4 regions of the Paenibacillus sp. CAU 1782 genome follow, and region 4 is predicted to be linked to each of the others. Evidence: riboswitches for the same ligand, from Rfam matches in the RefSeq annotation. Region 4 holds a riboswitch; each other region holds the start of a gene.
The links. Region 4 has a riboswitch for cyclic di-GMP ahead of ACX93W_RS09500 (anti-repressor SinI family protein). Riboswitches for the same ligand answer to the same signal wherever they lie in the genome.
Positions count from the first base shown of each region.

Region 1: it holds a riboswitch for cyclic di-GMP, as region 4 does, so the genes downstream of both, ACX93W_RS08945 (methyl-accepting chemotaxis protein) here and ACX93W_RS09500 (anti-repressor SinI family protein) in region 4, are expected to answer to the same signal.
Region 2: it holds a riboswitch for cyclic di-GMP, as region 4 does, so the genes downstream of both, ACX93W_RS14520 (methyl-accepting chemotaxis protein) here and ACX93W_RS09500 (anti-repressor SinI family protein) in region 4, are expected to answer to the same signal.
Region 3: it holds a riboswitch for cyclic di-GMP, as region 4 does, so the genes downstream of both, ACX93W_RS18465 (transglutaminase-like domain-containing protein) here and ACX93W_RS09500 (anti-repressor SinI family protein) in region 4, are expected to answer to the same signal.

Region 1 covers NZ_JBTOLL010000001.1:1,900,135-1,908,119, reverse strand. Annotated here, with positions in the region: gene ACX93W_RS08970 (MBL fold metallo-hydrolase) at 1-579, shown strand, start outside; gene ACX93W_RS08965 (F390 synthetase-related protein) at 576-1,940, shown strand; gene ACX93W_RS08960 (GNAT family N-acetyltransferase) at 1,930-3,084, shown strand; gene ACX93W_RS08955 (SDR family oxidoreductase) at 3,103-3,993, shown strand; gene ACX93W_RS08950 (DUF368 domain-containing protein) at 4,022-4,966, shown strand; cyclic di-GMP riboswitch class I at 5,251-5,335, shown strand; gene ACX93W_RS08945 (methyl-accepting chemotaxis protein) at 5,504-7,240, shown strand; gene ACX93W_RS08940 (LysR family transcriptional regulator) at 7,574-7,985, shown strand, end outside.
Region 2 covers NZ_JBTOLL010000005.1:226,844-234,828, forward strand. Annotated here, with positions in the region: gene ACX93W_RS14515 (S-layer homology domain-containing protein) at 1-1,044, opposite strand, end outside; gene ACX93W_RS14520 (methyl-accepting chemotaxis protein) at 1,153-3,129, opposite strand; cyclic di-GMP riboswitch class I at 3,221-3,306, opposite strand; gene ACX93W_RS14525 (alpha/beta fold hydrolase) at 3,560-4,603, opposite strand; gene ACX93W_RS14530 (TetR/AcrR family transcriptional regulator) at 4,600-5,259, opposite strand; gene ACX93W_RS14535 (SEC-C metal-binding domain-containing protein) at 5,426-6,781, shown strand; gene ACX93W_RS14540 (hypothetical protein) at 6,836-7,048, opposite strand; gene ACX93W_RS14545 (cobalamin-independent methionine synthase II family protein) at 7,441-7,985, shown strand, end outside.
Region 3 covers NZ_JBTOLL010000010.1:26-8,010, reverse strand. Annotated here, with positions in the region: gene ACX93W_RS18480 (beta-galactosidase) at 1-2,954, opposite strand, end outside; gene ACX93W_RS18475 (glycoside hydrolase family 125 protein) at 2,951-4,270, opposite strand; gene ACX93W_RS18470 (copper amine oxidase N-terminal domain-containing protein) at 4,549-5,550, shown strand; cyclic di-GMP riboswitch class I at 6,037-6,116, shown strand; cyclic di-GMP riboswitch class I at 6,192-6,272, shown strand; gene ACX93W_RS18465 (transglutaminase-like domain-containing protein) at 6,287-7,093, shown strand.
Region 4 covers NZ_JBTOLL010000002.1:98,714-106,698, reverse strand. Annotated here, with positions in the region: gene ACX93W_RS09515 (ABC transporter ATP-binding protein) at 1-347, shown strand, start outside; gene galE (UDP-glucose 4-epimerase GalE) at 575-1,618, shown strand; gene ACX93W_RS09505 (glycosyltransferase family 2 protein) at 1,642-2,730, shown strand; cyclic di-GMP riboswitch class II at 2,862-2,945, shown strand; gene ACX93W_RS09500 (anti-repressor SinI family protein) at 2,957-3,124, shown strand; gene ACX93W_RS09495 (helix-turn-helix domain-containing protein) at 3,137-3,466, opposite strand; gene ACX93W_RS09490 (asparagine synthase-related protein) at 3,737-5,671, shown strand; gene ACX93W_RS09485 (paeninodin family lasso peptide) at 6,132-6,275, shown strand; gene ACX93W_RS09480 (HPr kinase/phosphorylase) at 6,409-7,338, shown strand; gene ACX93W_RS09475 (lasso peptide biosynthesis PqqD family chaperone) at 7,342-7,668, shown strand; gene ACX93W_RS09470 (lasso peptide biosynthesis B2 protein) at 7,679-7,985, shown strand, end outside.

The DNA.
Region 1 (7,985 bases), on a different contig from region 4:
CGACTCGGCATTGAGGCAGAGGAAATTCGCTATGTCGTATTGTCCCATTTCCATGGCGACCATATAGCGGGGCTGCGGGATTTTCCTAACGCCTCTATCCTGTATAAGGGAGAAGCGTATGATGCGGTAAAGGGGCTCCCGGCGTTTGCCGCGGTAAAAGCCGCTTATTTGCCGGGTTTGCTGCCGGATAATCTTGAGGAACGTTCCTTGCTGATGGAGGATACGGCCCGAATTCCGCTGGGGGAGGATTTTCCTTTTGAATATGGCTATGATTGGTTTGGCGACGGTAGCTTGATTGCGGTGGACGTGCCGGGACATGCAGCGGGGCAAATCGGCCTTTTTCTGGTGACGGAATCCGGTCCATATTTTCTATGCGCCGATGCCGTATGGTCAAGCCGCGCTTTCCGCGAGCGTCGCAAGCCCCATGCTGCCGCCCGGATTATTATGTCGAGTCGGACTCAATATGAAGATTCCTTCCAGCGGCTTTGCTCCCTGCATGAGCGGTTTCCGCAAATTGAAATTGTTCCAAGCCACTGCGCCGAAGCATTGTGGCGGGGGAAATGGAGGGACGGCTCGTGAGTTCTGGCGGCCAAAGGGAAAAACGCGGACTGAAGTGGCTAGCCATCTTTCTTCAGCATTACTTCTTAACCCGCTACAGGCGAAGGTGGCGGGACCGGAAAAGCTTCGAGGCATGGCAGGAGCGCCAGGTGCTGAAACAGCTTGCTTTTGTCAGGGAGCATTCGCCCTTTTACAGGGAGCTGTGGAGCGATACGCCGCTTGCCGAATGGAAGCAATTTCCGGTCATTAACAAAACGATGATGATGGAGCATTTCGACGCGCTGAACACGGCGGGTATTTCCAGGGAAGGCGCGATGGAGGTTGCTCTGGAGGCGGAGCGAACGCGTAATTTTCAACCTGTGATAGGAGAAACAACGGTTGGGTTGTCTTCGGGCACGTCGGGCAATCGGGGGTTGTTTCTGGTGGGCCAAAACGAGCAAGCTGCCTGGGCCGGAGTCATGCTGGCGAAGGTGCTGCCAAAGCCGTTTTGGCGGGGTGAAAAAATCGCGTTTTTCCTTCGGGCAAACAGCAACTTATATCAATCTGTTCAAGGCGGGAAGCTGAAATTTCAATATTTTGACCTGCTGGACGACCTGCAAAACCATGTGGAGAGGCTTAACCCTTACAACCCTGGTATTGTGGCTGCACCGCCATCCATGCTTCGATTACTTGCCATGCAAAGGGAAAAAGGGCTGCTTGACGCGCGCCCTCATACGATCATTTCCGTCGCGGAGGTGCTGGATCCCATTGACGCGGCTATGATCCGGGATACGTTCGGGGTACGGATTCATCAGATTTACCAATGCACGGAGGGGTTTCTGGCGAGCACATGCCGCTTTGGCACGCTGCATCTAAACGAAGATATCGTCCATATCGGGAAGGAATACGTGGCGGGGGACAGCTCCGGCCGCAAATTTGTTCCCATCGTCACAGATTTTTCCCGCTCGACCCAGCCCATTATCCGTTATCGGTTAAATGACGTATTGACTGAGGCGGAAGCCCCGTGTCCATGCGGCTCGTTATTTACCGCCATTCAAACAATCGAAGGCCGCTGCGACGATGTTTTTTATTTGGCTTCGGAGGAGGACGGAAGGCTTATTCCCGTTTTCCCCGACTACTGGTCGCGCGCGATCATCTCCGCCTCCCCGTCCATTTCGGAATACCGGGTGATCCAGCATGGAGCGGCCGATGTTGAGCTTCAGCTTCTTATTGCTCCCGGCGCTGCTCAGAGAGACATTGAAGAGCGGACAGCCGCCGCTATCGCAGACCTGGCGCGGAGAATGAACTGCCGCGTACCAAGCTTGACGTTCAGCAGCTATTCCCGGCAGCCCAAGGAGCAAAAGCTGCGCCGCGTAGAGAGGAGATGGGTCGTTGAAATCTGACGTCTTCTTTTACGATCAAACTAATTTTCATACTCTCGTTTGGCCGGATAGTGAGGATGGACGTTACGGGAGAGCTTATCTGGAACCGCTGATGCGGGACGGTGCGAGGCCGTTCATTGCCAATGTTCATACCAAGTTAGAGGTTGCCGTAATCGACGATCTCATTTTGCCTCTTACCGTTAATGAAGGCGAATACGACAATGCTTACGTGGTGTCGCCCTATACGCATTATGTGGCGTATGCCAAGCAGGAGCTGATGCTTCTGAAATCGCCTCTACTGGAAAAGGGATTGTCAGTGCTGCTGGATGTGTTGGGTTACGGGATGAAAAAGAGCCATTTTAACCGGGTTGTGCATATTAACAACTGGCTGCTGTCGACCAATCTGTTTCCTCGTTTGAGGGGAGAGCAGCTGTTGTCTGTCCTGGAGGCCGTGAAGGACCGTTTTCCGAAGCATGCCGTCGTCATTCGTTCCTTGTGCCCCTCGCTTCACGGGGAGCTGTTGGACCACATGCGGGCAGGGGGCTGCAAGCTTGTGCCAAGCCGGCAAGTTTACTTCTACCACGCCAATGACCCCGGCTTTGGAAATGCGAAGTCGCGCTGGCTGCTGAAGCGGGATTTTGAGCTAATAGACAAAAATGGTTACACTTTCGTATCTGCAAACGAGATGACAGACGCGGATATCCCTAGAATCGTTGAGCTGTACAAGCTGTTGTATTTGGACAAATACTCCATGCATAATCCGCAATTTAACGAGGCCTACATTGCTTTGGCCAAAAAAACGGGCATTCTGAATGTGTACGGCTTGCGCAAAAACGGGCGATTGGACGCGGTCATGGGTTATTTTTGCCGGAACGGGGTTATGACGACTCCCTTGTTTGGATATGATACAACGTTGCCGCAGTCGCTGGGGTTGTATCGAATGTTATCCGCTTGCCTGATCAGCCAGGCCCGTGAAAACGGACATTTGCTCCATGAAAGCGCGGGCGCTGCGCAATTCAAGCGAAACCGCGGCGCAATCGCCGATTTTGAATATTCCGCGGTATATGACGGGCATCTGCCGCTTGGCAGGCGTTGGGCCTGGTCGCTGCTGGAGGGGCTGCTGAACAAAGTTGGCGTGCCTCTGATGCAAAAGCTGAAATTGTAGGACATGGGAGGAATAAGTATGGCGTCACAAGGTGAACCGGGGAAAAGGTCTGTGGGGGATAGGGAAGCAGCATCGGAAAGGGCCGCTGCCCTCATCACGGGAGCATCCAGCGGATTTGGCATGTTGACGGCGGTTAAGCTGGCAGAACAGGGGTATCGGGTTATTGCCACGATGAGGGACCCCGATAAGTCGGCGGAGCTGCTGGAGCGGGCCAGGCGCGCCGGGGTTGCGGACTCAATTGAAATCCGCAGACTGGATGTAACGGATTCAAGCGCGATAGAACGTGTTGTTGCCGAAACGATGCAAAACCATAAGAGAATTGACGTTCTGGTCAACAACGCAGGTTTTGCCGTTGGCGGCTTTGTGGAGGATGTTCCGATGGAGGACTGGCGGCGGCAGATGGAAACCAATTTTTTTGGACTTGTGGAGATGGCTAAAGCGGTTATTCCTATCATGAGAAATCAGCATAGCGGCATGATTATCAACATTAGCAGCATTAGCGGACGTGTCGGGTTTCCCGGTTATGCGCCTTATGCCGCCTCCAAGTTTGCGGTAGAGGGGTTTAGCGAAAGCTTGCGGCATGAACTGAGTCCGTTTGGCGTCAAAGTGGTCCTGGTGGAGCCGGGAGCGTACCGGACCCCGATTTGGGACAAAGGTTTGGGACAAATAAACAACCCTGATCATTCGCCTTATCGGAAAAGGCTTCAGGCCATCATGAGTTATTCGCGCCGGTCGGGAGAGGCGGCGCCTGATCCCCAGCAAGTGGCCGATTTTATCGGCAGGCTGGCTGGCAGCCGCTCGCCTAAACTTCGTTATCCGCTTGGACAAGGCGCCGTGCTAGCGTTGTGGAGCAAAGCGCTGCTGCCGTGGAATTGGTTCGAAGGCATCATCCGCCGCGGCACCCGTTAGGGCGCGTACACACACCCTGGGAGGTTAATTGGAAAATCAACAGGGAATGAAGTACAATAAGCAGGATGTGTTAAGCGAGGGCTTAAAGAGTTTAGTTCTAAGCAACCACTTGAAGTCGGATTTTGCAATAATGGAGGATTATATGTTGAATTGGAAGTCGATTGTAAAAGGAATGGCAATGGGAACGGTCGAAACGGTTCCCGGCGTCAGCAGCAGCACGATAGCTATGTTGATGGGAATCTATGAAAATTTGATTGAAGCGATCGGGAATTTGACCTCCAAGCGGTGGAAGGAAGGGGTCGCATATCTGATTCCGATCGGAATCGGAATGATCGGCGGTTTTCTGGTATCGGTATTGCTGATCAGCTATTTGCTGGAGCATTTCATGCAGCCGACGCATTTCCTGTTTATCGGGCTTGTTATCGGAATGCTGCCATCCCTGTGGAAGACCTCGCGGCAAGAAGCCAAAAGCTCTTTCCGGTTTATCCATGTTGTTCTGATCCTGCTGGCTTTTGCCGGAATTGCCGCAACCCGTTTCCTGGATCAGTCCGGGGTAGCGACGATGAGCAATTTGTCGGCGGGAGACTATCTGTTTCTGTTTGCTTCCGGCTGGCTTGCCAGCACGGCGCTGATATTGCCGGGAATCAGCGGCGCTTTGGTGCTGACCATTCTGGGCGTGTATTACACGGCGATATCCGCCATATCGGAGATGGATATTCCGATTCTGCTCGCGATTAGCGCCGGCATATTAGCAGGCGTGCTTCTGACAAGCAAGCTAGTGCGGTTCCTGTTAAAGCGGTATACGCTAATTATGTATTCGTTAATGATCGGCATGGTGGGTGGTTCCATCATCGTGTTGTATCCCGGTTTTCCTAGCGGCGTTTTGTCCATTGCCGTTTGCATCGCCGCATTGGGGGCAGGCTTCGTGATTGCTCTGTTTGCGGGACGAATTAGCCGGAAACAACAAATATAAATAACGAATTTAACAGCTCTCTCTTGTAAGCCAAGTGTGGCGGTTAGGTGCTTCGGGTCAGAACAGTCGTGTGACTCAAGTCCAACCGACCGATCTTGCTGCTGCCAGGCGGAGGGCTGTTTATTTTTGCTTTCCTTTTTTGGGGAGACAATATGTGTTCACATCACTTTGAAGTTAAATTATGTTAAACGATATTGCCACATCAGAGAAAAACTACTATAATTAGTTCATTGTGCCTATCTAATGTATGTTATTATTTACCTTAGTGCCGCTGAACCGATAATTGAATAGCCCGGCAAACCTATCGAAAGGTAGGGACGCAAAGCTAAAGGGACTAAATCCGCGGGGATAAGTCAGCCAGTTGCATAATCGTAATTGGTGAATGATGGAGGAGTATCCATATTCGCCTTTTTTGTAGTGGCGGATTTGCGGGTAATTTTGGAATAGCAGCCGGGTGAACAGGCAGGTGCTGGCATTAATTTAGAAGAGTTGCAGAAGTAGGAGCAAGGCATCTAAGACTAACGGGAGGGCAATACATTGAGACAACATGAGCAGGCAAACAAGAGAAAGAGATTTTTTGGCCGTATATCCGTAAAAATGACAAGCAGTATTCTAACTCTGGTCCTACTGATATGCGCGGTATTTGCAGGTATGGAAGTTGTAATCAGCCAAAAGCTTGCGAAACAGCTGGAGGATCAGTTTGTGATCCGGCTGGAAACGAATATTTTGGAGCTTCAAAATTATCTGCACTCGATTCCCGAAAACGCCAGTGAGATCGACAGTGTTAATCACCCCGCCTATATCAAAATAAAAGAACGGCTAGAGCAAATTAAACATGACAATTATCTCGAAAACGTCTTTATTCTGGGACGGCTCCAGGGACGGGAACAAATTATTGTTTTGACCGGGGACGAGGATTATTACGGCCAAGATTTCGAGTTTAGCTCAGAGATCAATCATACGATGGAAACCGGGCAATCGACCATCAGCTCGATATACGAAGATGGATTTGGTACCCATAAGTCGATCTTTATTCCACTGTCGGACAGCAACGGTCAAACCTTCGGGATAGCTGGCATCGACATTAATGCATCCGTTGTGCCGCAGGTTAAAAAGGATATTTTCTGGACAACAACCACCATTATGATTGCCGTGGCAGTCATTGGCTCGCTGGTAGCCTATTTGATTAGCCGCAGCATCACAAAGCCGGTTATCGCTCTTATGCACGGCGCGGAAAAAGTGGCGGCAGGCGATTTAACGCAGCAGGTGGAGATCAAACGGAATGATGAGCTTGGCAAGCTGGGCGAAGCTTTTGGCGATATGCGCCGGAATCTGGAGAAATTGATTACGCAAATTTCCCAGTCGTCCACTACCGTGTCAGGGACCAGCGAACAGCTGTATCATGCGGCAAACGACATGAGCGCAAGCTCGCAGCAGGTGGCTACCTCCATGAACAGCATGAACGAAGGAGTTGCCGAAGTTGCAACGTCCATCGCAGACAGCACCGCATCCATTGTGGAAGTCAATTCGGATCTGACGAGAGTGACAGCGGAGGTTAAGATGATGCAGGAGATGGCTAATGCAGTGGCCGGCCAATCCGAGGACGGGCAACAGCTGGTTGAAAAAACGCTTAGCCAGATGAATACGATCCAGCAGGAAATGCAGCAGTCGCAGGAAGCGGCTGCGCAGCTTGGCTCCCGTTCGAAGGAAATCGGCGAAATTATTCATATCATTACCGAAATCGCGGCGCAAACAAATTTGCTTGCGTTGAATGCCTCCATTGAAGCGGCGCGGGTCGGCGAGCAAGGAAGAGGATTTGCCGTTGTAGCGGGCGAGGTGAAGAAGCTGGCGGAGCAATCTTCCGAAGCGGCCAGCTCCATTACGGAGCTGATCTCCAGTACACAGCATGAGAGCGAGCGGGTGCTGCAAAGCATTGCCCAAGGCAATCAGGCCATCGAAACGGGCCAAACCTGGATTCATGAAATGTATGAAAATTTCAAAGTCATTTTCAACGGCGTTTCTTCCTTTTCGGGTCAGATGGAGGGTTTGAAGCAGGCGCTCGAAAAAGCCGACAGTTCCTTTGAGATGATCTCCAACGCCATGCAAAAAATATCCGGTGTTACAGAAGAGCAAACCGCCGGATATGAAGAGGTTGCCGCGGCGGTTGAGGAGCAAAGCGCTACGATGCAGCAAATGACGGCTTCTTTCCGCAATTTATCCCAGATGGCTTCGGAGTTGCAGCAATCCGTTCAATTTTTTACGATCAAGCAATAAGATGAAACGGACAAGGCACCGGCTGGAATCCGGAGGAGTGGAAGGAAGCTCAGCGGACCTTTGTGAAGGAAATGCCGAACAGGGAAATCATTGATGTGGATAGCTCCCACTACGTGCATGATATTCAGTATGAAGCTATTGCTGAGAGGATTAAGGTTTATTTTGAAAAAACGCAAGTTCTCGGGATCGAATAACCCGGAACTTGCGTTTTTTTCTAAAGTTTTAAGAATGGATGAAGCGATGGTGAAAAAAGGAGCGTTGACAGGACTCAGGCAGCATGATTATATTAAATATTATAATTCCAATTGAAATACTATGAATAAAGTGGTGGAGGTGTTTCTGCTGAATATTGAAAACATAGAAGCGTTTGTGTATGTGATTCATTGCGGGAGCTTCAATAAGGCGGCGGAAGCGTTGTTCCTTTCCCAACCGTCGGTTACGGCCAGAATAAAAACGCTGGAGCAGGAATTAAACTGCAAGCTGTTTGATCGAGATGGCAAGCAGGTCAATATTTCAGAGGACGGTAAGCGGTTTTTGCCTTTTGCCCAGCAAATGCTGCATGTGTACAATACCGGGAAGCTGTATCTCAATCAGAAAAAATCGCTGCCTAACGAATACCGGATCGGGTGTACCATTTCAGCAGCAAACTATATTATTTCCGACTTAATCCCTTATTTGAAAGAGCGTTTTCCGGCGGCCAGCTTCAAGGTTGCGACGGGGACCACCGATTATATTGTAAGCAAAA
Region 2 (7,985 bases), on a different contig from region 4:
GGTGGCCGAGGACGAAGAGGACCACTGCTTCTCTCCATTAAGGTAGACGGTTAAATCGCTGCCGTTTGGATCTTTTGCAGTCCAGGACACTTTTAACGACTTATTATCCGTTTGCTCCGGAACGCCTTTTACTTCCAGCGTAGGGCCGCCTTTTTCATAAACAACCTTTTTGGTTACAGTCTCGGTTTTGCCTCCGGGTATGCGGGCAACAATCGTGAACGTATACGTTCCTTCCTGCTCCAGCACGACCGCCCAGCGGAATTGTCCTTGGACAACCTCGACTTGTTTGTTGTTTATGGTAACGCTGGCGCCTTTGTTCACGTCGCCTGTTACATAAACGGTTGGCGTGGACGTTTGTTCAGGCACGTCTACGTTTAATTCCAAAGAGGCTTGGCTATCGCCGGAGGCGCCTTTGAGCACACGGTAGATCAGAGCAGCCGCTTCGGCGCGGGTAACGGGAGCATTCGGCTTCAGTCGTCCGTCCTGATAACCGGTCATCAGTTTCTTTTCAATCGCGATTCCCATATAGGTTTGCAGATTGGGAGAAACGTCGCTGCCGTCATAGTAGTAATTCAAAATATCCGGATTTTGAAGATCATCCGGCTGATAATTCATCGTTTTGACCAGAGCGACGGCAACATCCTCGCGGGTTGCTTTGGCTGTTGGATCAAAAAAGGCATTGCCGCTTGGCGGGTAATAACCCGTCAAGAAATCTTTTGACGCTTCTATCGCAGGAAAAGACCAGCGGGACTTCGCTACATCGCGGAACGTTTGTTCATTATCCGTCGGAATATCCAGATAAAAGGCCAATGTGAGCAATTGGGCGAACTGCTCGCGCGTCACCGGCGCGGCAGGCTTAAATGTATTATCATCAAATCCTTTGACAACGCCTAGCTGAACAAGGCTATCAATTTCATCCTTTGCCCAATAGGTGCTGCCTACATCGCTGAATGACGGACTGTTGTCTGCGTAAGCCGCGACGGTTGGAATCATAAGCGCTAGCGCTAATGCCATGATTAAAATCTTAAATTTTGACTTCCCCATCTTGTCCCCTCCATTTTCTTCAATAGGGACTATTTTACTATAGTATTTTCCATTCGTCGATAAAAAAAGAGAGTTCTTCCATCCCCTAAAATCAGCTAGTTTCGTGAACTAGACTTTAAATCGATTTAGCATGGTTTTCAGCTCATCCGCGGTGCGTGTCAGCTGTTCCACGGAGCTGTTGATTTCCATAATGGAGGCAAGCTGCTCTTCCGACATAGCAGCAATCGTTTCAAAGCTTTGGGAAGAATTTTTGGCGATTTGCACACTATCCTTAATCTCGGATTCCACACGTTCCGTATTTGCGTTTAACCGGTCGGCTGCTGCGGCAATTCTGTCCATATGAACCGATACGTCCGTCGTTGTGGTCACAAGACTCTGGAATAAAACGCCGACCTCCCTCACTTGCTCCAGGCCAAGCGTAACTTCTCCGGTTCCTTTATCCATTTTGCCCACCGCTTGGGAGGTGTCGGCTTGTACCTGATGGATGAGATCGGCAATCTGATTGGCGGATTCCGTCGATTGCTCGGCAAGCTTGCGGATTTCATCCGCCACGACAGCAAATCCCTTCCCATGGACTCCTGCTCTGGCAGCCTCGATCGAAGCGTTGAGCGCCAAAATATTGGTTTGGGAAGCAATCGATGTAATCAGGGACGTAATGTCGCCGATTTCCTCCGAACGCACGCTTAACCGCTTAATGCCTGAAGCAGCTTCGTTAACCGTCTGCTGGATGGAATCCATCTGATTGGTCAAGCCGATGACGGCTTCATTGCCTGTTTTTGCTCCTTGGGAAGCCTCGGCGGCAATGCCGGAGGTTTGGTTGGATGTGTTCAAAATACCATAGACGCCCCCTCCGATTTCCCCAATCAAGCCCAAATTCCGCTCATACCCCGTCATCTGGCCTTGCAGCCCGGCATTTGCCTGCTGAATATTGGTTGTGGTTTGCTGAACCGTAGATGAGATTTGATCCACGTTGCCCAATAGATGAGACGATGAGCCGGCTACAACCTGTCCCTTATCCAAAATGGATATGATCAGCCCCTGCAGATTTTCAAGCATTCCGTTAAAGCTTCTCGAAAGCTCGCCGATTTCATCCTTGGTTTCAAATGCCAGCCTAGAGGACAAGTCTCCTTCGCTCGCGGAAAGCCCCTTTAGCTTTTCGTTCATGACGGAAAGCGGCTTTAACGTTTTGCGCATGACCGTATAAATGATTGCAGCGGAAACCAGAAGACAAACTATCGTGACCATAATTGAAAATCGCAGCAAGGCGTTGGCTTCGGCATAGGCTTCGCTCTTGGGAACCATGATTGCAATGCCCCAATCCATCATTCCTGATTTACCGTAAACGATCATATGATCCGATCCATCAATAACGGCTTCACCCAACCCCGTATCGCCATTGGTGCTTTCAGCTACGATTTTATTAATCGTTTCATTCCCGTAATCGGCCATATTTTTCTGCAGGGTATCTTCAGGATTCTGGCTGGCCACAACCGTGCCTTCCTTTGTATATACAATCGCATGGCCGCTTTGGCCCAATTTCACCTTGGAGATCAGATCAATCAAGTCTTGTATAGGCTGACCTCCGTTGCCGACGCCAACGATATTTCCTTGGTCGTCCCTTACAGGAGTAGCCGTAAGCACAATCGGCGTCCCCTCAACCCCGGGAGACTTCGAGCCTACCGGATCGATGGTGACGGTCTCGCCGTTGATCGCCCTTTGAAAATGAGGAAAATCCTTTACATTCGTTGTGGCTCCCGGCAAATAAAGCGTGCCGTCCGGGGCAATAAACGCAAATTCATCCGGATTTTCGGTAATGTCCGTCATTCGGTTGCTGTAAGCAAGAATTTTGGGAATGTCTCTGTTTCTCACGTCATCCGATTGGCTTAATGCCTGGTATTTGGCCTGGGTGCCCTGAATCCATATATCGATGTAATTTTGAACAACGGACAGCTGCTGCTCCGCCTGTTCCTTAAAGTTTTCCTCCAATGTCGTTTTGGCCCTATCGTAGCCAAGGAAAGACACACAGCTTAGCGATACGGTCATTAATAGAGTGGTAATCAGGCTGCTTTTGACGGTTAGTTTCATTGTAATCACTCTTTTTCTATCGAAAATTTTTGGAATACAAAAAAATCCAGTCCGAATAGACTGGATTTTGCGTGCACATAACCCTTCCTTATTCGGCGGCCCGGCTGTCATCGCGCGTAACGCATTAGACCCGCAGCTTTGCGTCCCCGCCTTTCGGCGAGTTTGCCTTTATCGAAAAGAATATCGGTTAAATGACACTTTTCTTTTATAGTTGTGCATTAATTATTTATCAAAATCCTTTTAAAACGACACATTCAGGAAAAAGGATGCGGAATCGCCAGCATTGGCGCGTCTTATATCGCCGCCATCTTAACCAGCATTTACGTTCGCACAGGGCCATCATAACACAGCCATTTCAGGGCTAACGACAGTGGTTGGCAAAAACAGGATGAATGACCCTGTTAAAAACAGGAATGAACCAAGCCCTAAGTCATACAACGGAATGGCGAGAGAGATGTCGCAGCTCGCGAATGAAATGCTGTTCATTATTTTTCGTATCGTCAGGGTGGAAGGCATGTCCGGATCGAGGCGCCCAGATTAACTGTTTGTGTTTGGCTTCCAACTCATTATAAAAGCTCTCCACTAAGCTTCCGTGCACCTGAAAGTCTTTGGCGCCATGAATGAAAGTAACAGGAAGATCTATTTTGTACCCATCGCCCATGATCTGGTGATTACTTAATTCCTCCACGAAACGCTGCGTATAGACCAGCTTAAATCCCCTGTAAAAGCTATTGATAATATCCTTAAACGAATAAGTCTCCGACCGCAGCATATTGATGAAAATCCCCCACATGCCAGGGTGCTTGATCGCTTCATCGGTGTAGATCAGAGTATTGAACCTTTGCTGCCAAATCCGCATAGTTGCCCATTGCTTAAAGCTTTCCGTAAACGGAGGTTCGCCTATTGCTTGAAGCTCGCGCAAAGCTTTTTGGTTCCCTCGTTTTGCCGCCTCTTGTTTCAGCCACTCCAACGAAAGCCTGTCGTTTTCAGTCCAGCTGACCAATTGCGAAAAACCCGTATACGAATAAAATTTGTGCGGCGAACGAACAGCCAGACTTAAACCGATCGTGGAGCCCCAGGAATGGCCTGCGAGGAAAATTTTAGTTTGCTTAAAGCGTTGGCGCAAATAGTCCGTTAACTCCTCCGCATCGGATATAAATTGCCCCACGGTTAAGGTCTCCCGGGGAATTGTTTTGGAGTAAGATTTCCCCGTCCCTCTCTGATCCCAAAACACAACGACAAAATGCTTCACTAATTCCCGGGTATTGGTCACAATCGTATAGTCTTGTCCCTTGGATGAAACCCCAGGCATGGGCATCGAGGGTCCTCCATGAAGGATTAACAGCACCGGTTTGCCAGGGTTCTCTCCCTGCAAAAGAATGCATTGCTCGACACCTCCAAGGACCAGCTTTTCTACCGAGCTAATTCCCGTCCGAGGTATGCAAAAATCGCGTTTGGCAAACCGCTTTATCATTGCTTCGCCCCCGACGCATTCACGAAATATTGGATATGGTTCGCAACATGCAGCTCAACGCCATCCGTCGTTTGCCCCTGCGACCGTAACAGAATGTAGTCCATAACCATCATAAACAACGGGTATTGATATTCCACCGCCAGCAGTTTGGGATCCATTGCCTTTAACTTGCCTGCTTCCGCCATTTTTGCAAACACGATAGCCAGACATTCCACTGTTTTTGCGACAATATCCCCACTGTAAATTTCTGCGGCCTTGGCATGCCGGAAAAGCTCGAGATAGACAATACGCCACATTTTCTGATGGATGGAGTCATCGATATGGCGTTTGAAGTTCAACCATCCTTGCTCCAAAAACGACTTTAAGTCCATCTCCATCGCAATCTGATCCACCTTCTCCATCGGGGGCAATATTTCCGAGCAGGATTGGCGAAAGTTCCAAAAGATCGTCTCGATCAGCTCATCCTTGTTTTTGAAATGTTTGTATAAGGAGCTTTCCTTGATCCCCACCTCTTTCGTAATGTCCCGGATCGAGACACCGCTGTATCCTCGCCTCGAAAATAGATCAATCGATGTCTCCATAATCTTTATTTTTGTCTGGTTCGTAATGGCATTGGCAGCCAAGTCTGCATACACCCGATTTCTCTCTATGCTCAACAGATAAAACCTCCCGCAAATAAGGCTAACGGCCGTTAGCTTGATTATAAGGATAACAGTCGTTAGCCGTCAAGTTTTAGAGGATTTGGCAAACTCCAAGTTTCTTCCTTTGCTATTGAACTGATTTAGGCGATAATAGGATAGAATCAATAACTTTGGAGGTCCCATGAAGAAATTAGGAAGAAATGACGCTTGCCACTGCGGCAGCGGATTGAAGTACAAAAAGTGTTGCTTAAGCAAGGACGAGGCTGGAAAAGTAGTTCCGATTACTTCCTCGCGGCCCCTTTCTTTAACAGATATGATTGACCAGCAACTCCAATGGCCAAACGAGCTGCATCAGCAGATCGCGCATCACTTTCTGCAAAATACGACCGGCTTATACTCGGATGAGCTCATTGGCAGCTTTATTAAAATCTGGAACGCATACGCCCATGAAAGCCGCCCTATCTCGCAAAAGCTGGGAACATTCCCTGCGGCGCTGGAATATTTGCTTTGCCAAAATTACGATTATCCTGCTACCCAAAGCGAGCTAGCCAAGAAATACGGAATTTCTGCCACAACGTTATCAAACAGAGCGGAACAGATTTACTTTTTCTTGGAGGATCATGCCGATATGCTCACTGTGCCCAACGGGCAGCAGCATTCGGCCGCCGACAATCCGGGCTCACGAGTTGCCATGGAACAGCAAATAGCCCGAATTCACGCCCTGCTTGACGAGCAGAATTTCGAAACGATAGAAGAGGCCAATGCTTTTTTACAAAAAAATATGCACAAAGCCCCTTCCGGCCGCAACAGCCAGAGCAAGGAAGAGCAAGCCTCCGACTTGATCTATTCGGCATGGGAAGAATCCGATCCGAAACGCCGGATTAAGCTGGCTCAGGATGCGCTGGCGCTTCACCCCGAAAGCGGAGATGCCTATAACATTTTAGCCGAATGCACATCAACGCCCAAGGAAGCCGCCTACTTCTACAGGCAAGGGATGAAGGTTGAGGAAAATCGTTTGGGCAAGGCCTTTTTCGAGGAGAACAAGGGATACTTCTGGGGGTACCTGCCGACAAGACCTTTTATGAGAGCAAAATTCGGACTTGCGCAGATCTGTGCGATGATGGACAATATGGCCGAAGCCATCCAGCATTACCGCGAGCTGCTGGAGTTGAATCCAAATGATAATCAAGGCGTACGAGAGCTGCTGCTGACCGCTTATCTGGAGACGGAGGACTGGAAATCCGCCAACCTTCTCTTTCAACAATACAGCGAGGATGAAAGCGCCGCTTATCACTATAGCCGGGTTCTCGTTGAATACAACTTAAATGGAAAAACTTCTCGTCTGACATCGCTGATTAAAACGGCGATTTCGCATAATCCGTTTGTCCCGGCGTATCTTCAAGGTACAAAAAGGATGCCTCGCAGCGTACCCAATGTTATTGGGTTTGGAGATGAAAGGGAAGCTATTGTTTACGTTTCCGGGAATCGTCACCTTTGGCTGGCCAAGGGCGAATTGTTGAATTTGCTTTCGAAATAGAATAGGACAAGGGGAGCTGATCCGTTACATGCGGCTCCCTGGTTTTTTGTACGCCTACAGCCGTTCTCCACACCTCTTCATAAAACCCATCAGACTCACCATGAGAATAATCGAGCCTACAAACAATGCTATGGCCATCAAAACAAATAACGCCGGAATAATGACTACCACCATACAGACGAGGCTCACAATTTGGATAACAAGAAAAAACGTCCATTTTTTACCCGCTTCCTCCGCAAGATCGCTTTGATCCGCTCTGAACGCCATCTCCCTAATCCCCATCAGCAAATGGTAAACAACGGCTAAAACCAATAGGATAGATACGATCCCAAACAACAGACTAAACAAATCGACATTGAGGTTGTCAGCCGGGACCTGATATCCGGTAAAACATCAAAGCCTTGAATTCTGAAACTGAACATGATAAACAAAAATCCCCAGAAAAACTTGTTAAAAGCACCTTGATTCATAAGCCCTCCTTATTTTTGTTTTTATTACAATTATACACAAAGAAGCATTTGCTGATGAGCAAATATCCGATTCGATATAGCTTTTACCTATAACCAGGTATGTTTTTTTCGTATTACCTCTATCTTTGGCCCCCATGCTACAATTTAAAAATTACAATTGCGACCAGACAAAATGAGGAGGTTCTTTGAATGACCGATAAATTCCAGATCGTAGGCAGCTTATTGCGTCCCAACGAGTTATTGAAATATAAAACCCAAATCGAACACCGCGATGATATCCATTACCCTTTTTATGAAAACTTTGAAGGCTATGAGCAATGTGAAGATAAAGCGATTCAACAAGTTGTTCAAAAGGAAATCCAGCAAAACTTGTCGGTTATTACCGATGGCGAATTTTCCAAATCGATGTGGCATCTGGATTTTGTATGGGGCTTTGAAGGCGTTGACCGTTACATCGCAGATCATGGATACTTTTTCCGCGATACCGACGGGAGCTCCAAATATGAAACGCGCAAAGACATCGGCTTGCGCATTACTGGCGAGCTAAGCGGCAAAAACCACCACTTTATCAGCATTTTCAAAAAGCTCAAGGAAACGGCTGGCGATCATGAAACAAAGCTTTGTGTACCGTCTCCTTCGCATATTTTTGGCGAGCTTTCCTGGTCGGACAATATCGGCGGCACAGCGGCTGTCTATAAGGATACAAGCGGGCTTAAACAAGGCCTGGTGAAGGC
Region 3 (7,985 bases), on a different contig from region 4:
CACCAGATCAGCTTGCCTGCGCCGTGGGCCACCGTTACGACCTCGTTTGGTCCGTTTTTGCCCGAGGCAGGAATTTCTTTTGCCAGCTGCGCGATTTTGCGCATGCCGAAGGAGGCGGCATAAACCTCTCCGTTCAGCTTCAGCTGCTCCTCGCGACGAACATTGGCAGGGAGGCGTTCGCCAATCAGGCTGTTCAGTGTGTTCTGCGGATGCCAATAAGCATCCAGGCCCGCAGGTCCGGTCAGAAGCAAAGTAGCGCCCGATTGGCTTACCAGATCAAGCAGCCTGTTCAAGGCTTCAGCTTCTATGTTATGGGGGCTAGGCAATAAAATCAACCTTGGCGGATTTTGCTCCAGCGCCTCCAGCTGATATTCGCCGGTTCCCCGGAAATTGCGCTTCAGTTCATAGGCCAGCGTACGCGTTGCCGCAGTCGTCGCTTCAAACGCCAGCTTCCGGTTGGAGAAGTCGTTGGAATACGGGAAAACAACCGCGATATCCTCTAGCTTCCGGTTCCGGAACAAGTCGCGGATTTCCGCCATAAATGATCCAAAGCGGTAGGAAACATCCGCTTCCGGCTTCTCCGTTCCGTCTGCGCGCAGCGCTCCGATATGGGACTCATTGGCATTGTCCATATAGAAGTTGGTGTTCCAGATCCATTGGACGGCGCCTGCTCCGCCGGCAGCAAAGGCGTAGGCGTATTTACGCTCCAAAATGTTGTGAAGCTCTTGTTCGGTCCGCTTGGCGCGGCCATCGGGCGTTTCCACATACATGATGCCCGTTTCCTGCACCAGGTTTGGCTTATCCGCCGTTTTGGCAAAAATGCCGTCCCACAGCAGTTGATCGTTCAGCCACCAGGAGTGAACCGTCGTATAGTCGACGGCTTCGCCGTAGAAGAAAGGCGATGGACGCTGCGCGCCGAGCGCTTCGTCCTGGCCGACCGTTACCATATGGTTCGGACATTCTTCCTTGATGGCGGCATACAGCTCGCTGGCCCAGCGGTTGTGCATGTCCATCGAGAACAGGACGTAGTCGAGCCATTGAAGCCCTTTTTTGCCCTGATGCATATCTTGTACGTCAAAATTGATTTTCTCTGCTTCAGGAGGCCCCGCTGCTTCAAAATCCGGCAGTTGAACCGGCGTCATATTCCATCTCTCCTGCAAAGCTTCGATCGAGCCATGGCGCTGACGCAGCCATGCCGAGTACGCTTCGCGTTCGTACACGTCGCCGCAGGTGCGCGGGCCGTCGGAGAAAATGCGAACCGGGTCGAACATCGAAGGTTCGTTGATCAGATCCCAATCCACGTTGGCTGTATCCCGATGACGGGACACGATGGCTCCGATAAACCGCTTCTGGGCTTCCACGCTGCGCGGGTCCAGATACGGATTGACGCCTTCCCAGGTTTCCGGAGTAAAGGAGAAAAACGTAAATGTAACCTGCAGATTGTAGCTTTTGGCTGTCAGCAGGAATGCGTCGATCGCCCGCAGGGCATCCTCCGAAGCATGGCCGTCTGTCTGCATAATATTGCGGTAGGCGGTCCAGATGCCGGTCCGAATCCAGTTGATGCCGGCATTGCTCATCTGCGCCATGTCGCGGCTCCAGACGGAAGCATTAGGCAGGAACAGGAACTTGCGCGCAACATCGGACGTCATGTAGGTCATGCCGACAACGGGCAGAGGGCGTCCGTCCTTTTGGAAGTAGTCGCGGTCGCAGGTCACGGGTTCGCCCTGTGCCAGGAAAGCGCGGTCCATCCCCCAGAAGCCTTGACGCAATACGCGAACCTCGCCGCTTGCCGCTTCGGCGCGACATACGACCTCATAGTAGCCGGACTGGATGTCAAAAGGAAGCGTGATGTGCCTAAAAGACAAGCGCTGGGACGATGTCACTTTCTCTTGATGTTCCCAGAGGCGCGATGCTTCCGATTGCCCAGCTGCTTCTCCTTGGCCTGCGGCTTCGCTCCGTGCGGAGAGGGCATCGGACTTCACAAAGTCGACTGTCAGAGTTACGTTCCACTCTTGACCTGACGTAGACGTTGGAGCAGCTTGACCGTCACCGGCTGCGTTGCTGGCCGGAGCTGCCGCATTGGCCGATCCTGAAGCGGTTTGCGATGCCGCCGCTCCAGCGGATGAAGCGTTCTTTTTGCCGGTTGGTGCGCCGCCTTGACCCAGCCATTGATGCTGGAACGTTAAAGTGGCCCGTTCACCCGGCTCGTAGGACGCGTAGTTTGGCTTCAGCCAAAACTCGGTCACGGACGCTGCGCAATAACGCGCCCAAGCCAGCAGCTGTTCAGCGCCGCCATTTTGCCAAAAGCGATCTCCGATCGTCTGGTTTACGAACAGCCAGCGTCCGCCCTGGAATTTGCCTTTGGTATTTTCCCAAAGCACAACGGGCGCAGCGACGGAACGTCCGTCTTGCGATACCCCGGTCAGCAGCGGAAACAGATGAGCGTCCATTGGGCCTGCGGAGCCCATCTGATGAGGAAGCTCGCTGTTTTTGGATACATGCGGCACCATATTCCATGTTGGCTCTATATCGAACAGAATCTCCGCGCCCTGCAGCAGAGGAATGTCCGAATTGGCGGACAAGCTCGCAACGGGTGCAGGATCAACCGGCAAAACCTCATGGATGTGCAGCTCTTGGTGGTAGGCCGTTTGTTCGGTGCCGGCTTTCCAGCCGGACTCGGTCCGTTCAACAGGAAAGCGGAACGGGGCTCCGCCGGCGCTAATTAATCCGCCGCCGCGCTTCAGAAACGCAGTGATGCTGCCCCAAGCCGCTTTAGGGAAATACGGCGCATGCAGATTGACGAATACGCCTTCATTTAGCTCATCAAGCTTTTCAGCCAACTGTTCGGCAAGAACGAGCGTGGCATTTTCCGCAAGCTGTTGAATGCCCTCCAGGGAAGCCCTGGAGGGTGTCGGAAACTGTGAATCGGCAAAAATCAGGATCGATTTGCTCATAGTAAGTTGTCCTTCATCGCTTTGTATACGAGCTGGGAGAACAGGCTGTTGGACCAGGCGAACCATTTGCGCGTGAACTGAGTCGGATCGTCGGAATGGAACCCTTCGTGCATGAAGCCGGTATCGGCATCGGTGGACTCCAGCCAGTTAATCATTTTCAGCTTTTCTTCTTTGTCGGTAGCTGTCAGTCCTTGCATGGACAATGCCATGTGCCAGATATAGCCCGGAGGCGTGTGCGGGCTTCCGATGCCGCTAGCCGCGCTTCCTTCGTAGTAGAAAGGATTTTCTTTGCTAAGCGCAAAACGTCTGGTGTTGAGATAGATAGGATCGTCAGCCGGAGCATAGCCGAGATAGCTGATCGACATCAAACCAGGCGTACCCGCATCATCCATCAGACAGTAATTGCCGTAGCCGTCGGTTTCATAGGCGTAGATTTTTCCGAATTCAGGATGGTTATACATGCCGTACAGCTCGATGCCGTGATTAACGTCGGCCTCAAGCGCCGCAAGCTCCTGAACAAGCTTCATGTCGCGGAAAACCCATTCCGCAATTTCACCCATCTGGCGAAGAGATACAACGGCAAACATATTGGCAGGCACGTTGTAATGGAAATCGCAGGCATCGTCGCTGGAACGGAAGCCGGACCAGATCATGCCGGTATAGTTGACAGGCATGCCGAGGCCGTTGTTGCGCAGCGAATCGGTTGGAATGCCGTTGTTGCGGGTAAAGCGGTAAGGCGATTTTTCAAAATGGTGCTGCTCTGTGCGCCACAGATCCAGAATGGCCAGCATAGCTTGCTTGAAGCCCGCGTCGAAAATATCCGCATTGCCGGTTTCTTTCCAGTACAGATAAGCCAGACGAATGCTGAAGCAGATGGAATCCAGCTCGAACTTGCGCTCCCAAACCCATGGTGACATGTCCGTTTCGTCCGTTGTATTCCAATGCCAATCGTTCGCGCTTTCATTGAATGCGTTCGCATAGGGATCGATCAGAATCATTTCCATATGACGTTTGATCAAACCGGCGATAATGCGCCCAAGATCCTCGTCTTCGGCCGCCAGCGGAACGTAGTGGATCACTTGCTCAACGGAATCGCGCAGCCACATGGCCGGGATGTCGCCAGTGATGACGAAGGTCGTGCCGTCGGGCATCAGCTTTGTAGTGGTTTCAAGCGTATTGGGAAAACAGTTTTTAAACAGCTGAAGTAATTTTGGTCGATGAGCCAGCTTTTGCTCAGCCTCGCGCAGCACATCTTGTACAGCGTTTGGCAATTCCAGGCTCGGGATTGTAACTTTTGGCAATCTGAATTGTTCCATGAATCGGGAACCCCCTCAAAACGAATAGTGCTACCTTTAAGTGCATGTTCAAAAAGTCCTCTAAGATAAGCTTACCTTAAAAATAACGGATTAAGCCTCATGCCGACAGCTAACAAATTAAAGGAATGCGGTAAAAATTAAAGAAAGCTGCCGATTGCCTTCTGTCTGCTCTTTTCGCATACGGAGGCAAGCCGTTTTTATGAGGGGAATGGTTGGAGATTGGTACATTATGCTATACAATAAGCTTAATAGAGTTAAGAAAGGAAGGAGATTTATTCGTGCATTCATTAAAAAGAACGGTTGCCCTGACATTTGCCATGCTGCTGCTGTTGGGACTTATCCCTGCTGGCGTGTGGGCTGCCGATGCTTCAAAACCGACCGTGGTCAATGTCAAAACCCAAGCGGTCGGACTCGTATTTGACGGACAAGAGCTGAAGCTGCCGGAAGGCCAGCATTCTTTTATCTATCAAGGCAGGGTGTATCTTCCCATTCGTTACATATCGTATGCTCTTCAGCAAACAGTAGGCTGGGACGGCAAAAAGCTGCAGGTAACAGTGGATGAGCCAAACGAAAAAGAGCTGGAGGAGCTTCAAAAGCAGCTTTTGAACAATAGCTCAAGCAAAGTCAAAGACTTTAAAAGCGTAAACCTGCCGGTTCGCACGATTAATGCGACGCTGCTCTTTAATGGAACAGCCAAAACATTGCCGGAAGGTCAGTCTCTGTTTATTTACAGCGGCACGATCTATGTTCCGGTTCGCTTCCTTGCTGAAGCGATCGGCACGGAAATGAATTGGGACCCTGTGAGCCGGACGGTAAACGGAGAATCCGAGGCGTATCGGGCACAATTTAATGAAGAAACGGTTCCCGGCAAACCGGGCGGCAATAATGGCGGTGCGTCTGGCGAAAATGGCGGAGCGGGAACGCAGCCTGTAGCGGGCGGCGGCGCAGGCGGTGGGGGCGTTCCTGCCAAACTGACCTACGAGCAAATTACAGCTAGCGCGCAGAGCTCTCTTGAAACGTTGAGAGACAGCTGCAAGGCAACATTGATCGGTCTGGGACTGGACTATTATGCAACAAGCGACGCCGCCGCAAAAGCACAGATTAAAGCCCAGATTAGCAAGGAAGTGGATAGCTGCACAAGCAAGTTTGAATCCCTTTTGTCCAGCGTATCTGCAAGTCTAACCGCAAACGGTTATAGTACAGATATCATTGAGGAGTATCGCAAAGCGTTCCAGGCGGAACTGGCCGCTGGTCGAGCTATAGCCGGGAATCTGGGTTAACGGTCAAAAGAGCCAGCATGTTTGGCGAATTCCTTCTTCTTCACATATTTGAATGGAAATAAGGGGCTGTCCAAAAAGTCAAACGCTCTAACGGACACGGAAGTCCGTTAGACGCGTAAAACGCAGATTTTGAAATGCTAACGGACATCCTTGTCCGTTAGAGCCCCAAAATGGGTAATTATTGGATAATTTTCGCTGTAACGGACATCAATGTCCGTTACAAACGCAAAAAGCTAAAAAATAAGCGCTAACGGACACGGATGTCCATTAGCGTTTTTAATTGAATCAGATACGCGGATCGGCTTTTCGGACAGCCCCTTTGTATGCTGCCAGACCTAACTGCATCCAGGCTTGTTCACTCCTTCGACGTCATTTGTTCAATGGAGCGACAGGTAACGGCAGAATTGTTGTCAGGCAGTGGTTTATTTTTCTATGAATCTATTGAATTGTGACAAAATCGTGGTAGAATAGAACTAGATAAGCAATACACGATAACGGCAAACCTATCGAAAGGTAGGGACGCAAAGCTATAGGGCCTTCCTAATTGATGGCAGCCAGCTACCGAATGGACATGCTTTTTTTGTTTTTTCTGGCCCTTTTTTGAACAAAAGTAGGCCAATATTGAACAAAAGAAAACCTAACACCGATAATAGCAAACCTATCGAAAGGTAGGGACGCAAAGCTATAGGGCCTTCTACACAGATGGCAGCCTGGCCGCCGAAAGGGGATTTTCTTCATGCGTAAACTCATTACGATGGCAATTGCCGTAATTCTCCTGTTCACTTCTGTGCAAGTTGCATCGGCACAAACCTCGAAAGGTACTGAATGGTTGGGCACCGATCTTCTGTCTCAAGGCGCCATTTCGGTTACCTACAAAGTAAACCCCAACGTTTCGACCAAACTAATGATCACCAAAGGCAAAGAAAGCTACACGTACAATTTGATCGCCGGACAAGCTACAGAGACGTTCCCTTTGCAACTGGGCAATGGCGAATACAAAGTCACTGTGCTGGAGCATGTATCTGATAAAAAGTTCAAAGGCGTCCTGCAAAGCACGGTGACGTTGAATGTGAAGGATGAAAAAGCGGTTTATCTTAACTCTATTCAAAATGTCAGCTGGACAAGCACCAGCAAAGCGATTGTTCAAGCTTCCCAATTGGCTAAAGGCAAAAAGACGGACGAAGAAAAAGTTAAGGCTGTTTATGACTATGTCATTGCAAACATCGCCTACGATAAAAAATTGGCGGCCAATGTGCCCGCTGATTATCTTCCCAGCATTGACCGCACATTTTCGACAAGAAAAGATATTTGCTACGGGTATGCCGCGTTAACTGCGGGTATGCTTCGCAGCCTCGGTATTCCAACCAAACTCGTGATGGGCGAATCGGATTATGTGGATGTCTATCATGCTTGGAATGAGGTTTATTTGAACGGCAAGTGGGTCATCATCGATACGACAGTGGATGCGGGTTTAAAAGCAGGCAACAAAAAAATAGAGATGATTAAAGAAGCCGGCAAATACACAGCGGCTAAAAAGTACTAATACCATACATGCACACTTAAACAGCTCGCCGATATGGCGGGCTTTTTTTAATTGCAGCTGGCGAGCCTATGACGGTTAAAATATCCGTTTTCTTTTGTTGGCCTTATATTTGTACCAATACTTCCCGTCTTCATCCTTAAACAAACGTATGCCAAAAATCTTCAAAGGAGTCTGCAGCTCTGTAAACATCATATATCCGGACAGAGATCATCACCTCGCTTTACATCTATTGGAATTATAGCAAATTCAATAGAAAAAATACAGGACTAAAGTATGATTAACAGGTAAAAATGCCTACGTCAAACAAGTATAGATAAACAGATAAAGATCCGGTAGTGATTGTTGTCACTTTTTTGTCATGTGACAAAACACAATAGAAGCCGCCCCATTGACAAGGTTACGGGGACGAAGTAAAACTGCGGTAATGTATTTTGAAAAAATAGTTTTGTAGAGGTTTTTCGAAGAGTCCGATTTCTCATTGCGAGGCATAGCTGGCTGCAGAATCAGTATCAAATAAGAGATCTAGCCGAATGAAGCATAGGGAAACGAAGATTCTTACTCTATCAGTAATGAGGTGCCCATACAGTTATCACCGTTATCACTGCGTTAATATCTAGATCAATCCCGACAAACTGCATATTTTACGCGCCGAGGGTAATTCAGAATGACTGAAAATATATGTTTATAATTGTGTATATTAATGAAGTAATTTTTTAAAGCAATAATTAATCACAGGAATTTCGACAAAATATAAGAAAATCCGAAAAAAAGGGTTGCAATGTATATAAGGGTCGTGTTATATTATTTAAGTCGCCGCTGAGACATGCGGGACACACGAAACAAAACGAAACAAAAGCTTGTTCTTTGAAAACTGAACAACGAGTGAAACTGC
Region 4 (7,985 bases):
TGCCGGATGCCTTGGAGACGGAAGTGGGGGAGAGGGGAGTCCGTCTTTCCGGCGGCCAACGGCAGCGGATCGGCATTGCCCGCGCGTTGTATCATAATCCGTCCGTCCTGTTCATGGACGAGGCCACGTCGGCTCTGGACAACGAAACGGAGCAGGAGGTCATGAATGCCGTCGAAGCGCTGAAAGGCGATAAAACGATCATCATCATTGCCCATCGCCTGAGCACGATTGCTGGCTGCGACATTGTTTATGTCATGAACAAGGGCAAGCTGGTCGACGTTCAGACCAAGGGAGGAAAAGCAGAGGAGCAAGCGCGGCCGCTAGCCGCTACCGGAAGCCCTTCCTGACTACTGCGTGCGAGTGCAAGTGAATTTCGGCTATATTTTGATGGGGAACGGTATCGTCAGCCCTTGATATTCTTTAATAAGAACGAATAAGAGTCTAATTGAGAACCAGTCCTTATATTCGTTTTGTTTGATGGTCCGCATTTTTTCCGAAGTGTCTTCAGTACGTTAAGGCTTGATCATCCGGTTGAGCCTTAATGATTCGCAAGCAAGATAGAGGAGGAGAGAAAATGGCGATTTTGGTAACGGGAGGCGCCGGATATATCGGCAGCCATACATGCGTGGAATTGATGGAAGCGGGTTACGAGGTTGTTGTTGTCGACAACTTGAGCAATAGCAAGGAAGAAGCCGTGCATCGCGTTATGAAGCTTGTTGGCCGAGCCTTTCCTTTTTATATGGCGGATTTGACGGATAAGGAAAGCCTTCGCCGGATCTTCCGGGAAAACGATATTGAAGCGGTCGTTCATTTTGCCGGTTTAAAAGCCGTGGGTGAATCCGTGCAGCTTCCTCTTAAATATTATTATCAAAATATGACCAGCACGACTGTGCTTTGCGAGGTGATGGAAGAGTTTGGCGTGCATCGGCTTATTTTCAGCTCGTCGGCTACGGTGTACGGCGTGCCCGATGCTGTGCCGATCGCGGAGGAAGCGGCTGTGCGCGCCATTAATCCCTATGGCCGGACAAAAGCCATGATCGAGCAGGTATTGCAGGATTTGGCCAATGCCAACCCGGCGTGGAGCATTGCGATTTTGCGGTATTTCAACCCTGTCGGCGCACATGCCAGCGGTATGATTGGAGAAGATCCCGGCGGTTTGCCCAATAATCTGCTTCCCTATATTGCCCAGGTAGCGGTAGGCAGGCTGAAGGAGGTTGCCGTGTTTGGCGGCGATTATGATACGCCTGACGGCACCGGCGTAAGGGATTATATTCATGTGGTGGATTTGGCGCAGGGACATTTAAAGGCGTTGGAGAAAATCGGATCAGACAGCGGCTTGCATATTTACAACCTGGGTACGGGACGCGGCTTCAGCGTGCTGGAGATGATCGAAGCCTTTCAGCATGTATCCGGTGTAGCAATCCCTTACCGGATTACGGCCAGGCGTGAGGGAGACATCGGGGCGTGCTACGCCAATTCCGCCAAGGCAAATCGGGAGCTTGGCTGGGAAGCCAACCGGGATATTGTGCAGATGTGCCGCGATGCATGGCGCTGGCAATCCTCCAATCCGCAAGGTTATGTCAGAGCGACGGCCCAAACCGGCCTTGCATCCCGCTAGAGACCGAAAGGAGACAGGTGGACATGCGCAAGACGGCGGCCAAAGCCAGCGTGGTTATTCCCGTCTATAACGCGGGCCGCAAGCTGGGCCGCTGTGTGGACTCCGTGCTGGAGCAGTCATGTCCCGATATCGAAGTTATTTTGGTCAATGACGGCTCGACGGATGGGAGCGGGGACTTATGCCGCCGCTATGTGGAGATGGACTGCCGGGTATTGCTGCTGGAGCAGGACAAGACGGGAAGCATTAGAGCAAGAAGACGCGGCGTGGAAGCTGCCTTGGCTCCCTATGTCGTTTTTGCCGATGCCGATGACTGGATGGACGCAAAATTGGTGGAGTCTTTGCTTAAAGTGGCGGAGACGCAGGAGGCGGACATAGCCGTTTGCAACACGTACCGGGTAATTGACGGCTTGCCGCTGCTTCGCCGAAGAAACCGCAGCCGTTATTTTCAATCGCCGCGAAATTATGAAGGCGAGCAGATTCGCGATGAGCTTGTTGCCGCTTATTTGCACGGGCATCCGTTTCCAGCGACGCTGCATGGCAAGCTGTACCGGCGGGAGCTGCTGCTTGGCTGCGGGGCTTTTTTGGAGGACATCGTTTTTTTTGGCGACGATCTGTTCTACAACCTGGAGATGCTGTTGAACGCGCGGCGTGTTGCCGTTTTGCCGGAATGCCTGTATTATTACCGATCCGGCGGCACAACGAGCCGCTATATGCCTCATCTATTCCCGGATATCGTGAACGGCTACAGAATTCAGCAGGAGGTTGCCGATCGCTGCTTCGGACATCCTGGCGGGAGCGGGCTTGCCGAACACAGGCGGGGCATAAGCGAAATGCTGCTGAGGACGCTGTTGACTTGTCTCGTCTATTTGTTTTACGCGGATATGACTACCGGTGAGCGCATGCGGCATATTGGCGAGTATTGCAATCATCCGGCAGTGCGGGAAAGCCTGTACAACTTGTCAGGCAAAGGTTCTTTGCCGCGAAACTATATGCTTGCCCTGCAGAACCGGGATTCCGCGGGCTTGCATGCTTTGGCCAGACGGATTTATACGGGGGGGGTGCCAAAACGCGCTATACTCAAGCTATTATCTTTTATTCCGTCGCCGCTTTAATGAGTACTGGAATTATTGAACACAAACGTCCAAAAAAATTCGACAAATTGACAAATAATCTATCAAAAAACGAAGACATGAACCGACAGCATATGCATGTCCGATCGTATAAGATCAATCATGTGCAGTAAAAAGATAAGGGAGACGTTGAAATGCGCCTAGTATCTGGGCACCTTAGGCGCATGGAGTCAGTGGTGCAACCGCCCCGACGATATGGGGGATGAACATGACTGGAAATGGTTCGGAAAACATGCAGCACGGACAACTGGACAGAGAGTGGGTGGAGTTGATCGCTTGCGCACGCGCCAAAGGGCTGACACCGGACGAAGTAAGAAGGGTTCTATCTATTATCGGGGAAGAGCGCTCATCCATTATACAAGAAAGCGCTGTATGAAAGCATACAGCGCTACTCGCGATTGAATTTCCACTTGTTGAATTCAAGAAATTCCTTGAACTGTTCTTTGCTGACGCCGGAATTCATAGCTTCTCGCACAATTTCTTCCCATTCGCGGTCCAGCTCGCCGGCAGGGCGATCTTGTTGTTCACTGTTTACAAATTCCTCAACCGGCACATGAAGCACTTCGCCGATTTTTTCCAAAAATTGAATGGATGGATTTTGCTGAAGCCCTCTTTCAATGGAGCTCAAATATGATTTGGCAACTCCGGCTCTTTGAGACAATTCGGTTAACGAGAGGCCTCTCCGTTTGCGAAACATTTGAATGCGTTCTCCAATCATGACAGACTCCTCCGTTAGTGCTTCAGCCTCAAATAAGTTTTCATTTGTTTACATTATAACGGAATTCATACGCGAGGGAAAGAGTCGCCGAAGAAGGCGGCTTTTTCGCTATCTTTTGAGGTAACAAAATAGATGTTCACTAAAAAGAACGTTTTACTGAAAATATATGAAAAATATTGCAGAAACACGATTGACATTCCGTTAACAGCGATGTTAATATACAGGTATGTTCTTTATAAAGAACGAAAGCGACGAGATATGGAGGCACAAATGAGCGCGATCGCCGGGATATGGAATATATGCGAAAGCCGGAATGCCGGCGAACAGGGAGAACGACTCCGCAGGACTTTGTCGAAATGTCCCGCCGACTATGAAGGCGTATGGCAGGAGGGTCCGATGTATCTGACTTGCCGCAGCCGATGGATCACTTCCGAGGCTGTAGGCGTTCCTAATCCATACCATGACAGCAATCGGCGGTTAACCATTGCAGCCGACGCCATCATCGACAATCGCAAGGAGCTTTTGGATAGTCTTGGCATACCACCGGGACAACGCGGAGATGTCAGCGATCAGGAATTGATCCTGCTCTCCTATGACAAGTGGGGGACGGAAGCTGCTGGCAAACTGATTGGCGATTTTGCTTTTGTTCTATGGGACGGGAATAAAAACAGGCTTTACGGCGCAAGAGACTTTTCCGGCGGCAGAACGCTTTATTTCCATTGGAACGACAGCTCGTTCCGGTTTTCTTCCTTAATTAGTCCGCTTCTGGCGCTGGACGATGCAAGCCGCGAGCTAAACGAGCAGTGGCTGGCCCAATATGTAGCGATTACGGCAGTTGTGGATGTTGTCGGCATGGACCAAACAGTCTATAAAAATATTAAGCAGGTTCCGCCGGCCCATTATTTTTTGCTGGAGAATGGTACCTTAACGATGTCGCGGTATTGCAGGCTTGATTCGGTGAACAAGCTTTTGCTGAAAAACGATAATGATTATGTGGAAGCTTTCCGAGAGGTTTTCCAGGAGGCTGTTGACGCCAGAGTCCGGACGTTCCGGCGGGTTGGCGCACAGTTAAGCGGCGGACTGGATTCAGGAGCCGTTGCCAGCTTCGCGGCTCGCCGCTTGCGCCGGGACGATCTTTCCCTTTATACCTACAGCTATGTGCCGGTTTCGGATTTTGTCGATTATACCCCGGGCTGCTACGCGGCGGATGAAACGCCCTATATTGCCCAAACTGTGGCGCATATTGGCGGCATAAGGGAGCATTACCTGAACTTTGAAGGCAGCGATCCTTACAGCGAAATAGACGGGATGCTGGGCATTATGGAAATGCCCTATAAATTTTATATCAATTCCTTTTGGCTTAAAGGCATTTTCGAGCATGCGGAGCGAGACGATGTTGGCGTGATTTTGAATGGCGGTAGAGGGAATTTGAGTATTTCCTGGGGAGACGCCATACCCTTTTATACTGAATTGATGAAGAGAATGCGCTGGGGCAAATTGATGGAGGAGCTGGCGTTTCGCAGGTATGCTGCGCAAACGGGCCGCAAGCATTTGTTGTCGCTTGTTGGCCGTGAGCTGCTGTCGAACTTCTCTTGGCGCAAGGAGAAAACGCCGCCTTATCAGGTCATTATTAATGAAGCCTTTGCCGCAAAAACCGGTGTCTATGAAGTGTTGAAGCAACATGGCATCGGGTCGGACGGATGGCTGGCATCCAATAATGTGTATGAAAACCGGAATAATCATTTTCAAGAGCTTTATCATTGGAATGCCAGCAATACGTTAGCTGCGAAGCTTTCCTACCGGTTTGGCGTCTGGAAGCGGGACCCTACAAATGATCTTCGCGTCATTTCATTCTGTCTGTCGCTTCCAGAGGAACAGTATGTGCACAAGGGGATGTCCAGGGCTCTGGTGCGCAGAGCGACCGAGCATATGCTTCCGGATGGAATCCGGCTGAACGAAACGATACGTGGAGTGCAGGGAGCCGATTGGCTGCATCGGGTCATTCCCCGGTGGGAACAGCTTCACAGCGAGTTTCGGGAAATGACCGGCAACAGCGCTTTGCTGGAGATGGTGGACGGCAAGGTACTCCGCGCAGCGCTTGGCGAGCTGTCAGATGGAGTCTCTCCCTCGGATGCCCATGGCAGGCATATCAATGCATTGATGGTTTGCCTGATCCTTCACCGCTTTCTGAAGCAGGCTGCGTAGTTGCTTTGTGGGACAAGGGGCTTCCGATTGCTGAATTCGGCCAGTAAACGGTAGGCGGTGTTTGGTGGAGTGCCAGAGCCGGAAGCTGGCCCCGCGCAACGGTCATCCATGACCGTTAAAGTCTTGTTTTGATACCATGTCCACTTTTAAAGGTCATCCATGACCGTAAAAGCTTACTTTCATCCCCAAAACGCGACTTTTGAGCGTCTAAAGGACACGGGTGACCGTTAGCTGATGCCAATGCATCTATTTGGGGCTCTAGCGGACATCGGCGACCGCTAGACGGACATAAGAAAAAAGCTAATGCTTACGAAGCGACGTTCTTCCAGAACGTTTCAAGCGTTCGCTTGTGTAAATTTGGAAACCAATGCGATCGGAAGAACCATTCCCGCGGCGGACTCCTGCCAACAATCCTTAGTTGAACTTATATTAATGCATCTTTGAAAGGAGGTGAACGAATATGACACTGAAAAAAGAATGGAGCAAGCCTGAACTGGAAGTTCTTCATGTCCACATGACTGAAGCATCCACCACTAACGGCCCTTTGACTGACGAGGCTTACGTGCCAGGCCAGTACAGTGAAAATCCGCGCTTTACTAGCTAAGACGTGTATACAACCCGCTCTGCGGAGTTTGCAAACACGCCTTAGTAGCAAGTGAAACAAGCCAGCCGGGCAAGCTCTTATACCGAGAGGGTAGGAGCTTGCCGGGGTACCTGGGTGGATGGAGGCGATGGTTGTGTTGGAAACGGAAGTTGGATTCCTATACCGCGCATTTGGGTTAACAATCCACAGCGAGCTCAGGCTGCCGGAGCTGATGCCTGCGGATGAGCCTGAGTCGGCTATGGACGTACATATCAAGCTGGACCCCTTTCTCAAAAGCGGGTTTGACGGCGAAGCGTACGATTTTGTTGCGGACACAGGCAATATAACGGTAAAAATGCCGGACGCCGGAGTTTTCCGCGTACAGGATGGCCATACCATTATTATATCGCCGTATGCTTTTGCCGATGAAGGGCTGATTCGCCTATATACGCTGGGAACCTGCTGCGGAATTCTGATGCTTCAAAGAGGCATTTATCCGCTGCATGGCAGTGCGGTCGCGATCGGCGGCAAGGCGATAGCAATCGTCGGAAACTCGGGAGCCGGTAAATCGACATTGGCATCCGCCTTGCTGGAGAGGGGATGCGGACTTGTTAGCGATGATGTGATCGCGGTCGATATTACGGAGGACGGAAGACCGCCGCTGGCTTCATCCGCTTACCCCCAACAAAAGCTTTGGCAAAACAGCCTGGAGGCTTTGGGCAGGAGCAGTGAAGAGTTGTCCTCTATTTATGGTAGGGAAAGCAAGTTTTGCGTGCCTGTCAAAGACCGTTTCCATAGCGGACCATTGCCGCTGGCCGCAATCGTCGAGTTGACTGGTCCAGGAGAAAGCGCGGGAGACGCGATCTGCTCGCGGGTTGGCAATTTGCAGTCTTTGCCGCTGCTGATGCGTCATACGTATCGTTATCAGTTGCTGGGCAGAATGCATTTGCTTTCATGGCATTTCCGGCAATCAGCGGCATTAGCCGCGCGTTTGCCGCTATACAGCATGGCCAGGCCGGCTGGCGAGTTTTCGGTGCCGCAAATGGCGGATTGTATTTTAAAAACAATAGCTGCGGGGGAATAGTTCATGTCCATGGTAATCAAGCAAGACCTGCTCGATCGTACGGTCCAGATGACGTTTTCGCTACAGCTGTCGGTTGTGCAAAGCTACAATTACATTGCAAGCGACATGAATGGAGAACGTGTGCTGCTTTGTGTAGACAGCGGCAAATATTACAATTTGGGAGCAATCGGCACGGTGATCTGGGACCTTCTGGAGAAACCCGTTACCGTGGGGTCCGTTGTTCAAAGCCTGCTGGATGAATACGAGATTGATCGGCCAAGCTGCGAAGCTGAGGTGTTTGCCTTTTTGGCACGGCTTTCGGAGGAGCGGTTAATCCGGTTTGGGGTTTAAGGCGGGTTATATGACGAGGCTTGCCAAAAAACTGAAGCTGCTGGCGGGGATGGACCGCACCCAAATGTCGCTGCTGCTTGAGGCGGGGTTTTATATGGGCTGGGCCAGGTTCAAGCTTCTGAATACCCCCTTCGTAAAGCTGGCCGCGACACTGGGAACGTTTATGCAGGAAAGTGCCGCTGCGGATGATGGAAAGCACCGGCGCGAGCTGTCGATGATTATGGATGCGCTGCATATTATGAGCCGGAATACATTTTGGGAGAGCAAATGTCTGGTGCGTGCCGTTGCCGGTCTCAAAATGCTGGAACGAAGAGGTA